DNA from 3 places in the Desulfitobacterium chlororespirans DSM 11544 genome. Region 3 is predicted to be linked to each of the others. Evidence: riboswitches for the same ligand, from Rfam matches in the RefSeq annotation. Region 3 holds a riboswitch; each other region holds the start of a gene.
What was found. Region 3 has a riboswitch for molybdenum cofactor ahead of moaA (GTP 3',8-cyclase MoaA). Riboswitches for the same ligand answer to the same signal wherever they lie in the genome.
Positions count from the first base shown of each region.

Region 1 (5,018 bases), on a different contig from region 3:
AGTGCCTGGCTCAAGGAGATACGCCGACCGGCAGAGTGATCCGGATCAACGGAGCGGAACTGGATGATCTTCAGCGTTTTGAGATGGAAGGGAAATTGGTGGCCCAGCTGTCCCAAAACATGAACTTCGTTATGGATTTGACGGTTCGTGAGTTCCTAGAAATGCATGCCAAGAGCAGGTTGATTCACCATGCGGAGAATATAATTGATCGATGCTTTCAATGCGCCAATAATCTGGCTGGAGAAAAATTTGCCGAGGAGACAAAAGTAACCCAACTCAGCGGCGGACAATCTCGGGCCTTGATGATCGCCGACACAGCGTTTATCAGCGAGTCTCCCATTGTCTTGATCGACGAAATAGAGAACGCGGGAATTGATCGGAGGCAAGCCATCACCCTCTTAGCCGATCGGGAAAAGATTATCTTGATTTCCACTCATGATCCCCTCCTGGGCTTAAGCGCCGATAAACGGATTGTGATTAAGGACGGTGGAATTGCCAAAGTCATCCATACAACAGAGGAAGAAAGAGCCAGCCTAAAAACCATCGAAAAACTGGATAATGTCCTGGGGGAATTGAGAAACCGTCTGCGCTTGGGAGAGATGATTGACCAGCTGCCGGATTGGGCGGTCATTGAATAAGGAGTGAACAATAACTATAAGGATGGAACAATGAGGAAAAGAGGTGCGGAAGATGTGGGAAATCTATGACGCCATGCTCAACGGGATTCCTGAAGATTTTTTGGTGGATGAGCTGGTCTGCGGAACGACCCATTCGGTGATTCGCAGCGGGAACGGAGTGGGTCTGGGCCCCAATCGCCCCTTTGAAACAAGAATGCCCATGCTCACCCAAAACTTGTTAGGCCTGCCATTGCGGGTAGCAGCCGGCTGCGTCAAGTCCTGGAATTATGTTGAAGCTTCCATCGGTTTGGCGGCCATCAACGCCTATTACAACAATCCTCAAGTAGCAAGAGAACATGGTGTCGTCTTCCCGGATGCCAAAAGGGTCGAGGACCGTATGAACGACCCCTTTATCATGTCCCAGAATGAAGTGAAAGGTAAAAAGGTTGGAGTAGTGGGTCACTTCCCCCATTTGGAAAGCCTTCTGGAGCCGATCTGCGATCTTTCTATTCTGGAATGGAGTCCGGAGGAAGGGGACTATCCCCTGCCGGCCAGTGAGTTTATTCTGCCGGAGTGTGACTATGTCTATATCACTTGCGCTTCGGTAGTGGATAAGACGCTGCCCAGGCTCCTGGAATTGTCAAGGAACGCCCGACGGATCACGTTGGTTGGCCCGGGGACCCCGTTGGCTCCTGTACTTTTTGAGCATGGGCTTCAAGAGCTTTCAGGCTTTATGGTTAAAGATAATGCCCGGGCTTTTCGAATCGTAGCCGGGGCCGAGAAAGTGAAGATATATTCCGCGGGACAGAAGGTGACGATAAAAAAATAAGCAAGGGGGAGCAGGATGAATTTCGAATGGAATGAAAATACGGTGAGATGGTATCAGGACGCGGAAAGGTATACCGGTTTTTTCAAGAATATTGCTGAGTTGGTAGGCCCTAAAGTGGCTGAGTACTCTTCTTTATGTGATATTGGCTGCGGAATAGGACTGGTGGATTCACAACTGAGCAAATACATTGACCGCATTACCTGCATCGACAGTCATCCCTATGCCATTGAGATGCTTAGACAAAGGATTCAGGCTGAAAAGATCAGAAATATCACCCCTGTGCTGATGGATTGCAACGCCATCGAGGAGCGGTGGGATGTTATCTTTATCAGTTTTTTCGGCAGTCGTGAGTTGGAACAATTCTTGCCCCGCTGTAAAAGACTTATCGCTGTGGTGGGCAGAAAGAGCCAGACAGAGCTCTATCCGGAAAAGTATCGGAAATTCCAGAAAAACACGTCTGAAGAGGTAGAGGAAAATTTGAACAGCAAGGGCATACCTTATTCCCTTACCGAAACGGCTTTTGAATTTGGCCAGCCCTTCCGGTCGGAGGAAGATGCCCGGGACTTTATCAGGACTCAATCCCATGATATCAACCCCGGAGATTTGGAAGATTTTCTATCGGAACGTCTTGTGGAAACAGGCAAAGAAGATTTTCCCTTCTATCTGCCGCGCCAAAAGGCTGTAGGAATATTTGAAATCGAAGGGAGGCTGTAAATGCACATCTTTTTGACCGGTGAGATCCAAGTGGGCAAAAGTACTATCGTCGATAAGGCACTGGCTCTTTGCAACGTAACCTACGCAGGATTCAGAACCTACTTTGGCCCGGACAGAGGTTCTCCCAACCGGCGGCTTTATCTGGCTGCGGCCTCGGGAGAGAAAGTCTATCAGGAAGAAAACAGTGTGGTTCATTTTTGTGAAAATAGTCCCCCCCAAGTCTTTACGGAGCGGTTCGATGGGTATGGGGCAGAGCTCGTTCGCTGTGCCGGAAACCAGGCCCGGCTTATCGTGATGGATGAATGCGGCAGTCTGGAGCGGGAAGCTCTTGTCTTTCAGCAGGAGATCTTAGCGGCCATAGAAGGTCCGGTTCCGATTCTTGGCGTGCTCAAGCAGGCCAGCAGCGGCTGGACAGACCGGATAAGATGCCATCCCAAGGTAAAGCTGGTTTCTGTGTGTCGGGAAAATCGGGATGCTCTCCCTCTCATCATTGCTTTATATCTGCAGCAGTGTTTTTAATGATTAAAATCAATATGATCAAAACCTATTGAAACATAACTAAACTCAATATATAATGAAAATAATAATTGAGAAAAATTTCATAATGATCTCCGAGCCGGAACAACCTAAAGAGTCATCCATGGTTGGTCGGCCAGGGCTGTATGCCCTCGGGGTATATCCAGAAATGGCTATGCCTTCACGTTTGAAAAGGAGGTGGATTCCCAATATGTTGGGTTTAATAGAGGTTCCACTTTCGTTAAAGTGGAGCCTTTTAGCGTTTTAAAGGGCGGTTGGATTGGAGTCCGCAAACACGGAGAAAGAAGGTTGGTCAACGATGGGACTAAATTGTATAAAAATGTTGGGGATACCGACTTTTGCAGAAAGACCTGATGCCGAATATTTGTTTTTTCCCGGATGTAATTCCTTTGCTGACAGATCAAAATGGGAATGGAACATGGTCTGTATGCAGTTGCTTAGGGATAGAAAAATCGATTTTGCCGTTCTGGGTAAAGATCAGTGGTGTTGTGGGGATAAAGCCTGCCAATTGGGCTATGGAGAGCTTTCAGATTTAATAAGCCAAAGAAATATTACGGCTTGGCATGAGTTGAAAATAAAGAAGATCGTGACAAGTTGTCCCCGTTGTTTTTATAACTTCCAGCATAAATATCGCCGGTATGGCGGAAACTTCGAAGTTATCCTGCTTTCTGAACCTTGTGATGAGTTTCAATACAATGAGGCTGAGACGAGCAATGAAAAGAAATCGAGTATCCAGACTTTACAGGAAGGAGTTTGGTAAAATGAAGTTAGCGATCATAGGCGGATATAATTTTGAGCGGCACAGCAAATCCATGGGCAAGCTGAAAAATATCGAACTGCGCTTCCACGACGGCGTACCCAAAAAAAACAACAAAAAGGTACTGGAAAATCTCATCAAGGACACAGATTGTGTGATTATCGTGCAAATGGTCTGTTCCCATTCCAGCATGTGGGATGCCAAAGATGTGGCCAGAAAATATAATAAGAAGATCTACTACTCCCAGGCGAAGGGACTTGCTTCAGTGCTGACTATGATTGAAAAAGAGCATGGGATTAGGATAGCTTAGTTTGACAAAAGAACCAAATCATACTATAATTATTTCCAAATTGAATCCTATGGTGCGATGATGAGAGGAAGATTCGGGTATCCCTTAAGAGAGTTTGGCAGGGTGGAAACCAGACGGGTAAGCGGATCAGGGCACTTGGAGCACGTTTTAAAGAAGGAGGATTTCCTTGAAAGCTGCCTTTTCAGGAGTTTGGGAACCAGGTGGCTTATATGGAGATCAAGCAGGGTGGAACCGCGGGAAGGATACTCTCGTCCCTGTAGCGAAAGCTACGGGGCGGGAGTTTTTTGCTTTACAGGAAGCATAAAGGCAACCAGGCAGCCGCCTTCACCTAGCCAAGTTTTCTTTAATGTGGTAGCTCAAGAGATTAGGTAGTAAAAAATAGGGAGGTTAACCATGAAATTTCAGGACATGATCCTTTCCCTGAATCAATTTTGGGGAGAACAAGGGTGCATCATTGCTCAGCCTTATGATATGGAAAAAGGCGCCGGAACCTTTAATCCCAACACCTTTTTACGTGCCCTGGGGCCTGAACCATGGAAAGTGGCTTATATCGAGCCTTCCCGTCGTCCTACGGATGGACGCTATGGGGAAAACCCCAACCGTTTACAGCATTATTTCCAATACCAAGTCATTATTAAGCCTTCGCCGGATAATATTCAGGAGCTCTATCTGCAAAGTCTGGAGCGTTTAGGCGTTAATCCCAAAGAGCATGATATTCGCTTTGTGGAAGACAACTGGGAGTCTCCGACTCTGGGGGCCTGGGGGTTAGGTTGGGAAGTTTGGCTGGATGGCATGGAAGTTACTCAGTTCACCTACTTTCAACAATGCGGGGGGATTGACTGCAAACCGGTCTGTGCCGAGATCACTTATGGTCTCGAGCGTTTGGCCATGTATATTCAAAACAAAGAGAGTGTCTATGATATTGAGTATGTAGGAGATATCACTTACGGCGATATCTACCTCCAAAACGAAATCGATTATTCTCATTACAATTTTGAAGCCGCCGATGTAGAAGCCCTGCAAACCTGGTTTGAAATGTATGAGAAGGAAGCCATTCGGATCGTGGAGAAAGGATTGGTCCTTCCTGCTTATGACTATGTCCTGAAATGCTCCCATACCTTCAACCTTCTCGATGCCCGCGGAGCCATCAGTGTGACCGAGCGAACGGGCTATATCGCCCGGGTCCGCAATTTGGCCCGTCTTTGCGCTCAGGCCTATGTAGAGCAACGTGAACGCTTAGGCTACCCCTTACTC
Region 1 is NZ_FRDN01000016.1:152,246-157,263, forward strand. It holds gene BUA14_RS22935 (ATP-binding cassette domain-containing protein) at 1-638, shown strand, start outside; gene BUA14_RS22940 (DUF364 domain-containing protein) at 691-1,446, shown strand; gene BUA14_RS22945 (class I SAM-dependent methyltransferase) at 1,462-2,160, shown strand; gene BUA14_RS22950 (nucleoside-triphosphatase) at 2,161-2,679, shown strand; molybdenum cofactor riboswitch at 2,758-2,890, shown strand; gene BUA14_RS22955 (heterodisulfide reductase-related iron-sulfur binding cluster) at 3,017-3,457, shown strand; gene BUA14_RS22960 (DUF2325 domain-containing protein) at 3,459-3,764, shown strand; gene BUA14_RS28160 (hypothetical protein) at 3,931-4,068, shown strand; gene glyQ (glycine--tRNA ligase subunit alpha) at 4,158-5,018, shown strand, end outside.
Region 1: linked by a shared signal. The riboswitch ahead of BUA14_RS22955 (heterodisulfide reductase-related iron-sulfur binding cluster) and the one ahead of moaA (GTP 3',8-cyclase MoaA) in region 3 are both predicted to bind molybdenum cofactor.

Region 2 (5,018 bases), on a different contig from region 3:
CTGTGCGGTAACAGGGCTTACCCTAACCAAACCGGGAGAAGGCTTAGGCACGGAGGCCGCCGCCCATGCCCCTCTCTTGGAACCCGTATTGGCTTATCAAATGATCCTTCCGGAAGGCTGTGATCCCCAGGTGATGATGCCTAAGCTGCGTCAGCTGGAGGAAGAAGACCCAGGCTTGCAGGTGGTCTGGGATGAGGAACTCAGGGAGATCCAGGTGCAGATGATGGGCGAGGTCCAGCTGGAAATCCTGCAAAGCCTGATCCGGAGCCGGTTTGGCCTGGAGGTGTCCTTCGGATCAGGGAGGATTGTTTATAAAGAAACCATTGGTAATGCCGTGGAAGGAGTAGGGCATTTTGAACCCTTGCGGCATTATGCGGAGGTCCACCTATTAATGGAGCCGGGGGAGCGGGGAAGCGGCCTTCAGTTCGGGTCGGAATGCAGCGAGGATAGCTTAAGCAAAAGCTGGCAAAGACTCGTTTTATCTCATCTGGAAGAAAAAGTTCATAAGGGAGTTCTCACAGGGTCACCGATTACCGATCTAAAAATCACCTTAGTGTCAGGCCGGGCCCATACCAAGCATACCGAGGGCGGTGACTTCAGAGAGGCCACCTATCGCGCGGTGCGTCAGGGTTTAATGGAAGCGGAGTCCATGCTCCTGGAGCCTTATTATGCTTTCCAGCTGGAATTGCCGGAAAAAATGGTGGGGCGGGCCATGAACGATGTGGAAAAAATGCATGGAACTTGCCAGCTTGCCCAGATCGAAGGGGAGCGGGCAACCCTTACTGGAAGTGCTCCCGTGGCAACGATGAGAAACTATCAGCAGGAGGTCATGGCTTACAGCAAAGGTCTGGGCAGGCTTTTTTGCAGTCTGAAGGGCTATGAACCCTGCCATAATCCCGATGAGGTCATAGCCATGGCTGGGTACGACCCGGAAAGGGATGTGGATAATCCTGCCGATTCCGTATTTTGTGCCCAGGGTTCCGGCTTTTTGGTCCCCTGGTATCAAGTCAAGGAACATATGCATGTGGAGAGCTGTTTCGCCAAAGAGAGTGAATTCATAGAAGCAGAATCTCATCTTCAGATACCCTATGCCGAGGAAAGGTGGATCGACCCCGAGGAGATCGACAGGATCCTCAACCAGACCTATTATGCCAACCAAGGCAAAAAATCCCTTTGGCAGAAACGGAAAAAAGCTGCGGAAAGCTATTATAGACCACCTGCTGATTTAAACAAACCTAAAGAAAGCCAAGCAGAATATCTGCTCGTGGACGGCTATAATATTATCTTTGACTGGCCGGAACTGAAAGAGCTTGCTCAGGATAATATGGATGGAGCCAGGATAAGGCTTCTTGATATCCTCAGCAATTATCAGGGGATTCGCAAGTGCCGGATTATCGTCGTCTTCGATGCTTATCGTGTTCAGGGGCATCCTGAGGAAGCCATCGATTATCATAATATCCTGATGGTCTATACCAAAGAAGCGCAAACCGCGGATCAATATATTGAAAGATTTGCTTATGATCATCAGAAAAAGTATAAGATCACCGTGGCTACCTCCGATGGCCTGCAGCAGATCATTATCAGAGGGGCAGGATGTGCCTTATTATCCGCCCGAGACTTGAAGGAAGAAGTCATAATGGCCAATAAACAGGTCATCGAGGCTTATCAGGCACAACAAACGCCAACCCGGCATTATCTGAAGGATGCCTTATCTGCCGAAAGCGAACAGCAGATGAAAGAGTTCCTTAAAAGAGAGAAGGATTAGCTCTCAATACCCCTTCATCTTTAAATATATTCAGCAATATATTTAGCGATGAAGGGGTATTTGCTATAAGTCTGTTGGAAATGCAACCGACATGGACAGGGAGTTGTGTTATACTTGCTTATATCAGAGAAAATTGTGTTGAGTTTGTTAGCTTTATAATCATTCCTGTTGTAATTATTTATGTTATGAGTGGTTGTGTCATAATCCATTGCATAGAAACCCAACAGAATAGTGGAATCTTTCGAATCGTTTCCCGCTAAAGCCATGCTATGCTGGGGCGATCTGAGCAAAGGCTCACAGGGTCGGCATAGAAATGTACCGGCCTCCCGTAAATGCGGCATCCTGTTCAGGATACGGCAGGAAAGAAAGGTGCAAAGACCCAGAATGATGGGATTTTAGGCGCATTTTCGATTGTGAGCGAAAGTGCGCTTTTGCTGTTGTTTTTGCTTTTGCTGGCCAAGGGTTCCGTAGAGGCCTTAGACGAGAGAAGGGGGAAAAAGGATGGCAGACTGTCTTTCCGCAATGCGTTCGGTGGAATTTCTGAGTCACTTTTCCGATGATGAGCTCCAGGAGATTGGCAAATGCCTGCTGACCAGGGTCCAGAGGTACAAAAAGGGTGAAAAGGTTTTTGAGGCGGGTCAGCCCGCTGTTTCCATGGGTGTTATTCTGCAGGGAAGGGTGTATATCGAGGATGATGATGCCTTCGGGAACAGGAGCATTCTGGCGGAACTGCACCGGGGGGATACCATGGCCGGCAGCTGTGTCTGTGCCCAAAGGCCCAGCTATCTCACCTCCTTTGTCGCGGCGGAACCGTCGGAGATTCTATTGCTGAATTGCGGAACCATCTATACCAACTGCAATAAAAGCTGCAGTATTCGCGGCAAGATGCTGGAAAATCTCCTGAAAATTATTGCGGCGGAGGCAGTCACTCAGAGCCGCAAACTCAAATGTTTATCACAACGGAGTATCAGGGGAAAATTGCTGGCTTTTTTCTCTTACTGTGTTCAGGAAAAGGGAGAAAACAGCTTCACTATCCGTTTTTCCAGACAGGAATTGGCGGATTTTCTTTGTTTAAACCGCAGTGCCATGTCCAAAGAGCTGGGCAAGATGCGGGATGATGGTCTGCTGCGCTTTGACCGGAACTATTTTGAGATGTTGTCTTGTGAAGTTAAAAGGGAATCACCGGAACAGGATAAGACAAATACGTTTTTGAAAGCTATTTGATGTGGGGTGCTGATCATCGAATTAAAGCGAACCAATAATCAGCCCTGGCAGCTGGGTGCCATCCTGGGGACCGGTGTTTTGACCGTTGCCTTAAGCCTGACCGCTCTTTGCCTGGGCCGTTATGAATTGTCCATAATTGATGTGGTGAAAATACTGCTTTCCGCTTTTTGGGATTTGCAGCAGACCTGGACCGACGCCATGGCGGATGTGGTCTTTCAGGTGCGGTTGCCCCGGGTTTTCGCCGCTTTATTAGTGGGAGCCGGTCTTGCCATTTCCGGGACAACCTATCAGGGAATATTCAAAAATCCCCTGGTCTCCCCCGATCTTTTGGGGGTGTCTTCCGGCGCTTGTGTGGGAGCGGCCATGGCCATCTTAAACGGCCTGGATGCGGGGGGAATCCAGATCTGTGCCCTCCTGGGCGGGCTGCTGGCCGTAGCCATTACCACAACCATTCCCAAGTTGCTGAGAAACAGCTCCAACTTAATTCTGGTGCTGGCGGGAATTATTGTCGCCGGCTTTATGAGCTCCGCTCTGGGATTGCTGAAATATGTGGCAGACCCGGAAACCCAGCTGCCGGAGATCGTCTTCTGGCAAATGGGCAGCCTGGCCACCACCTCCATGAGTGACGTCATGATGATTGTGCCGGCGATGCTGATCAGCATGGCCTTATTGATAGCCGTACGGTGGCGCATCAATATTCTCTCTCTGGGAGATGAAGAGGCCGGTTCATTAGGGATTAATATCAGGGTGATCCGCGGCTTGGCCATTGTTTGTTCCACCGTCACTACGGCTTGTGCGGTATGCATCAGCGGTACTGTAGGCTGGATTGGCCTGGTTGTTCCCCATCTCTGCCGGATGCTGGTTGGGCCGGATAATACCCGGGTCATTCCCTTATCCATCTTCGTGGGAGCCTCATTTATGCTGGTGGTCGATACGGTTGCCCGCACTGTGACCAGCGGTGAAATTCCCCTGAGCATTCTCACCGGATTCATCGGTGCACCTCTTTACGGTTGGCTATTATTTAAGCAGAGGATGAAAATAAAATGAACAGCTTATTGGAAGTCAATCAGGCAGCCTTCGCTTACCCCAGCGGCAAGACTGTGTTGAAAGATGTTAACTTTACGATCTCCCCGGGGCAGATACTGTCCATTATCGGGCCTAACGGTGCCGGCAAATCGACGCTGCTGAACTGTATCGCCGGGTTTAATACTTTGGATCGGGGCAATATCCGCATCGAAGGGATACCTTTGCCGAAAATGAACCGCAAAGCCATAGCCCGCTATATCGGTTATGTTCCCCAGATCCATAACCCGGCCTATGGTTATTCCATACGCGATTTTGTGGTGATGGGCCGTGCTCCTTATATCAGCACCTTCCGCATGCCGGGCCGGGAAGACTTCGCCAAAGCGGATGCGGCCATTGCGGCCATGGGGATTTCTCATCTGGCTCAGCGGCCATACACCGATGTGAGCGGAGGGGAGCGGCAGCAGGCCACCATTGCCCGGGTGATTGTGCAGGAGCCGCAAATCATTATGCTGGACGAACCCACTTCAGCCCTGGATTTTGGCAACCAATTAAGGACTGTCCGGATGATTAAGGAATTGGCGGGACGGGGTTATGCCATCATCATGACCACCCATAATCCCGATCAGGCCATGATGCTGGAAGGGCAGGTGGGAATCTTGGAGAAAAACGGGCGTTTTTCAGTAGGCAAAGCCCAGGAAATAATCAATGAAGAGACCTTGACCGAATTGTATCAAACTGAGGTCAAGATTCCCTATGTTGAACAGATTTCCCGCAATGCTTGTCTGGCCCGCTTATAAGAGTAAAAACTTGCTTATAGATGTGAAACCTGCTTATAGGTATGAAAAGTGTTGATTAGAATCGATCAGAATCGACTAGCTTGAAGGGAGTTCACTATGGAAAAAGCCTACTTACAGATTATGGATTTATACAGGCAAGAGGGACTAAAGCCGGGCCGATTAACCCAACTGGGTTACTTCCCTAAATGGACGGTAGTGATGGGGGA
Region 2 is NZ_FRDN01000008.1:120,629-125,646, forward strand. It holds gene BUA14_RS13225 (translation factor GTPase family protein) at 1-1,765, shown strand, start outside; molybdenum cofactor riboswitch at 1,993-2,149, shown strand; gene BUA14_RS13230 (Crp/Fnr family transcriptional regulator) at 2,267-2,989, shown strand; gene BUA14_RS13235 (FecCD family ABC transporter permease) at 2,996-4,036, shown strand; gene BUA14_RS13240 (ABC transporter ATP-binding protein) at 4,033-4,812, shown strand; gene BUA14_RS13245 (DUF364 domain-containing protein) at 4,909-5,018, shown strand, end outside.
Region 2: linked by a shared signal. The riboswitch ahead of BUA14_RS13230 (Crp/Fnr family transcriptional regulator) and the one ahead of moaA (GTP 3',8-cyclase MoaA) in region 3 are both predicted to bind molybdenum cofactor.

Region 3 (5,018 bases):
AGAATGGCTGGGAGGATCGTGCTTTTATTGAGGAACGAACCGAAGGCTATCAAGAACTCCGGGAAAATCTCAAGAAATTCCCGCCGGAAGAAGTCAGCAAAATTACTGGAGTTCCCGTGGAGCTGATGGCAGAAGCTGCCCGTCTCTACACCAGTGTGGAGCGAGCTCAGATTTTCTACACTCTGGGAATCACGGAACATGTTTGTGGTACGGATAATGTTATGTCCCTGGCCAATCTGGCCATGCTGACCGGAAATATCGGCAAAGAAAGCTCCGGGGTCAACCCGCTGCGAGGGCAGAACAATGTACAGGGAGCCTGCGACATGGGAGCTCTGCCCAATGTTTACCCCGGCTATCAGAGTGTTACCAACTCAGAAGCGCGGGCTAAGTTTGAAGAGGCCTGGGGAGTTTCCCTTAATCCCAATCAGGGCTTCATGATTCCGGATATGTTTGATTCAGCGGTCAAGAAAGAATTGCGGGCCATGTATATCATGGGAGAAGATCCTGTGCTGACCGATGCCGACGCCAATCATGTGCGCAAAGGCCTGGGGGCTCTGGATTTCCTGGTTGTTCAGAACATCTTTATGTCTGAGACTGCCGAACTGGCCGATGTCATTTTGCCGGGGGCCAGCTTTGCGGAAAAGGACGGCACGTTCACGAATACCGAGCGCCGGGTGCAACGGGTTAATCGGGCGATTAAGCCGATCGCCAATACGAAGGCCGACTGGGAAATCATTTGCGAGCTTGCCAACCGGATGGGTTACCCGATGACTTACCCATCGCCCGCAGAGATTATGCTGGAAGTTGCCTCGCTGGCACCGCAGTTTGCCGGCATTACCTATGAGCGTCTGGGCAAAAAAGGTCTGCAATGGCCGGTTCCCCATGCCGAACATCTGGGCACAAAGTTCCTGCATGCAGGGAAATTTACCCGCGGTAAAGGCGTGTTCATGGTGATTGAGCATCAACTGCCGGATGAGCTGCCTGATGAAGAGTACCCATTCCTGCTGACCACGGGCCGCAAGCTGCAGCATTATAACATCTCCACCCGTTTTTCGGCGGCGCTGGATGAGCATGCCCCCGAAGAATTGGCTGAGCTTAATCCTAAGGACGCCCGGCGATTGGGGATTCAGGATGGAGAGAAAATCAAGGTAGTTTCCCGCCGCGGCGAAGTAGTAACCAAGGTTTGGGTAACCAAACGAGTTCCGCCGGGAGTGCTCTTTATGACCCTGCACTACAGGGAGTCACCGACCAATGTCTTAACCAACGGAGCGTATGATAAAGTAACCAAGACCTACGAATATAAGGTCTGTGGTGTGCGTGTGGAAGCTCTGAAGTAATTTAAGCAATAAAGAAAACTCGCTTCAGGTGGAGTTTCAACTCTATCTGAAGCGTAGTTGACTTATCCGCGGAGTGGATAAGAATAGGAGAGTGTCTGGCTATATCCAGTATATAGCGTGGGGCACTCTCGTTTTGTTACAAAAAAAGGCAGCAATGGCTAAAACCTTCTAAAGCTCTACCCTAGGCATGTTTTCTCTATCTATGTTACAATATAAGACAAAAGTTTAAACGTTGATAGAGACAAGGGAGATATATGATATGGGTGCTGATTATGGACAAACCCTTCTGCCGATGACCGGGATTATTCTGGCCGGTGGGAAAAGTTCCCGCATGGGTTGCAACAAGGCTTTTATTGAATGGGATGGGGCACCGCTCATCGAACACAGCTTAGCTGTCTTCAATGCGGTTTTTGCGGAAGTGATGATTAGCAGCAATCATCCGGAGCTTTACGCTAACTATGGAGTAAAGGTGATCAAGGATAACTATCCGGATCATGGGCCGTTAGGTGGATTGGAAGCATGCTTGCGAGAAGCCCGCTATGATTATGCCTTTTTTGCTGCTTGCGATATGCCTTTTTTGAATACAGAGGTGATTCGATTTATGGCTGGGGAAATTGAAGGAGAGGATATTTTAGTTCCCGAGATTGATGGTGGAGTTCACCCTCTGCATGCTTTTTACCACAAAAATTGCCTCCCTTTGCTTGCCGAGAGCTTAAAGGCAAAGCATCTTAAACTGACAAAGCTTGTTCAGCAATACAGCAGAGTGCGTTATATAAGGGAAAAGGATTTCCGAGATTTTCCCGCAATGCATCTTTTTTTAAGCAATATGAATACGCCTCAAGAGTGCCTGGAGCTGCGGCAACATAATAGTCAGAGTAATTAATGCTGTAAAAAGAACATTCTTTATTATTTTTAATGGAAAAAATGTTATTTATCTGGAATATATTAAGAAATATTAATAAGGATTAAGAAATATTATTCCTTTGAACCTCTTTTTGCAATCTCCAAAATGGTGTATACTACAAGTAGTACATTCTTCTATAATTTTTTTTAAATATGGTATGATGAGCAAATAGAATATGTTTATGTGCTCCGAAACTGGAAACCTAAAGTGAGCTATGGTTTGCCAGTCGTGCATTCTGCACCGGGTATTATTGGAAACAGTAATGCCTCCCATTTGGAAAGGAGTCTGTAGGGTATGCGGGAGCTCCGCGGTTTTACAGACCGTGGGGCTTATTTATTTTGTGGAATAATGAACGTGAAGGTGAGGGGAATCTATGCAAGATCAATATCGGCGCCAGATCGAATACCTGAGGATTTCCATTACAGATCGCTGCAATTTACGATGTAAATATTGCATGCCCGCTGAAGGAGTTCAATGGATTCCTCATGAGCGCATCTTAACCTATGAGGAAATACTGCGTGTCATGCGGATTAGCACTACCTTAGGCTTTAGACGGTTCCGCATCACCGGCGGGGAACCCTTAATTAGGTCCGGAGTCCTGGAATTTTTGCAGAATGCCTCGCAAATTCCAGGAGTGGAAGATTTGATGCTGACCACCAATGGGATACTTCTTGCGGACATGGCAGAAGATCTGAAAAAGGCGGGAGTTAATCGGGTCAATATAAGCCTGGATACGTTCAATGAAGATAGGTTCCGGGAACTTACCCGTGGTGGGGATATTAAGAAAGTCTTTCAGGGAATACACCGCTCTCTCGAAGTAGGGCTGCATCCGGTTAAGCTTAATGTGGTGGTTGTTCGTGATTTCAATAGCCATGAGCTGCCCCGTTTTATGGAATTAGCTCGTGACTATCCGCTTCATGTTCGCTTTATCGAATTGATGCCGATCGGAATCAGCTCGGATAAGCGCAGTGATTTTGTATCTATCGATGAGATGAAAGCAATACTGGGTTTAGAGGGCCTTAAAGCCACTCACGATATTCAAGGGGGAGGTCCTGCAGAATATATCACTTCAGAGGGCTTTAAGGGCAGTGTGGGCTTTATCAGCGCTATCAGCAAACATTTCTGCAGCACTTGCAATCGAATTCGCCTGACTCCCGACGGGAAGCTGCGCCTGTGCTTGCACAGTTCCAAAGAAGTGGATTTTCGTGAAGTGCTTCGCTCCAACAAGAGTGATAATGAAGTCAGGGATGTTTTTGCCCAAGCGATTTGGAATAAGCCGGCTGAACATCATATGAATGATCAGGCTTGGCAGGATCAACGGATTATGTCCCAGATTGGAGGATAATTATGGAACTGACACATTTTGATGAAGAAGGCCGGGCACGTATGGTGGATGTCTCAGATAAGGCGGAGACGACCCGAGTGGCTACTGCCCGGGGTAGAGTAGAAATGCAGGCGGAGACTTTGGAGAGGATTCGCTCAGGACAGATTGCCAAAGGGGATGTGTTGGCGGTGGCCCAGGTCGCGGGAATCATGGCAGCCAAACAAACTTCAAATCTGATTCCCATGTGTCACCCTCTGGCTATTACAGGGGCAAAGCTGAATTTCGAAATTGTTCCTCCCGGAACCATAGAAATCGAAGGAATTGTCAAAGTCACGGGTAAAACCGGGGTTGAGATGGAAGCTCTTACGGCTGTCAGTGTTGCTGCCTTAACTATTTACGATATGTGCAAGGCTATTGACAAGACCATGGTCATCGGCGATATCCGGCTTATGGAGAAAACCGGCGGCAAGAGCGGGCACTTTATTCGTGAAGACCACTTAAAGGGCATAATTTAAAGGGATAAATTCGAATTAATTTGAAGCGAATTAGGAGGAACGATAATGGCGAAGATTATCGCAGTCTGTACAAGTGAGAAAAAAGGGATGCGGAAAAAAAATGTAGGGGAGGGAGTGCTGAAGGTTAATTTTGGTATCGAAGGAGATGCTCATGGCGGGGATTGGCATCGTCAGGTAAGCTTGCTGGCGATGGAAAGCATCAAGAAGATGCAGGATATGGGGCTTGATGTGGGACCGGGAGATTTTGCCGAGAATTTAACCACCGAAGGAATCGATCTGGTTAGTCTGCCCTTGGGCACAAAATTAAAGATTGGTGAAACCGGCGTGGGCGAAGTGACACAGATCGGTAAAGAATGTCACACCCGATGTGCTATTTATTATCAAGCGGGAGACTGTGTTATGCCCAAGGAAGGGATCTTCATCCGTGTTCTGGACGGCGGCCCTATAAGTGTGGGAGATAGTGTTGAGGTGATGGAGTAATGTTGAGAGTTGGAGTTATAACCGCCAGTGATAAAGGATCTCAGGGGCAAAGAGAGGATCTTTCCGGTGCTGTTCTCAAGGAACTGGTGAAAGAGATTGACGGTGAGGTTGTTCTCTATACCATTCTTCCGGATGATCGGGAACTTTTGGCCCAAACGATGAAAAAGTGGGCTGATGAAGAGGGCTTAGACCTTATTCTGACCACAGGTGGCACAGGTTTCTCCCTGCGTGATGTCACCCCGGAGGCGACGATTGCTATTGCGGATCGTATGGTCCCTGGGATTGCTGAAGTGATGCGTTATGAAAGCTACAAAATTACTCCGAAGGCTATGTTGAGCCGGGCAGTAGCGGCCTTGCGCAAGCAGACTTTAATCATCAATATGCCGGGTTCGCCTAAGGCCTGTAAGGAGTGTTGGGCAGCTCTTGTCCCTGCTTTGCCCCATGGAATTCAGATCCTC
Region 3 is NZ_FRDN01000005.1:413,217-418,234, forward strand. It holds gene fdhF (formate dehydrogenase subunit alpha) at 1-1,337, shown strand, start outside; gene mobA (molybdenum cofactor guanylyltransferase) at 1,597-2,220, shown strand; molybdenum cofactor riboswitch at 2,416-2,542, shown strand; gene moaA (GTP 3',8-cyclase MoaA) at 2,615-3,586, shown strand; gene moaC (cyclic pyranopterin monophosphate synthase MoaC) at 3,589-4,080, shown strand; gene BUA14_RS07845 (MOSC domain-containing protein) at 4,126-4,560, shown strand; gene BUA14_RS07850 (MogA/MoaB family molybdenum cofactor biosynthesis protein) at 4,560-5,018, shown strand, end outside.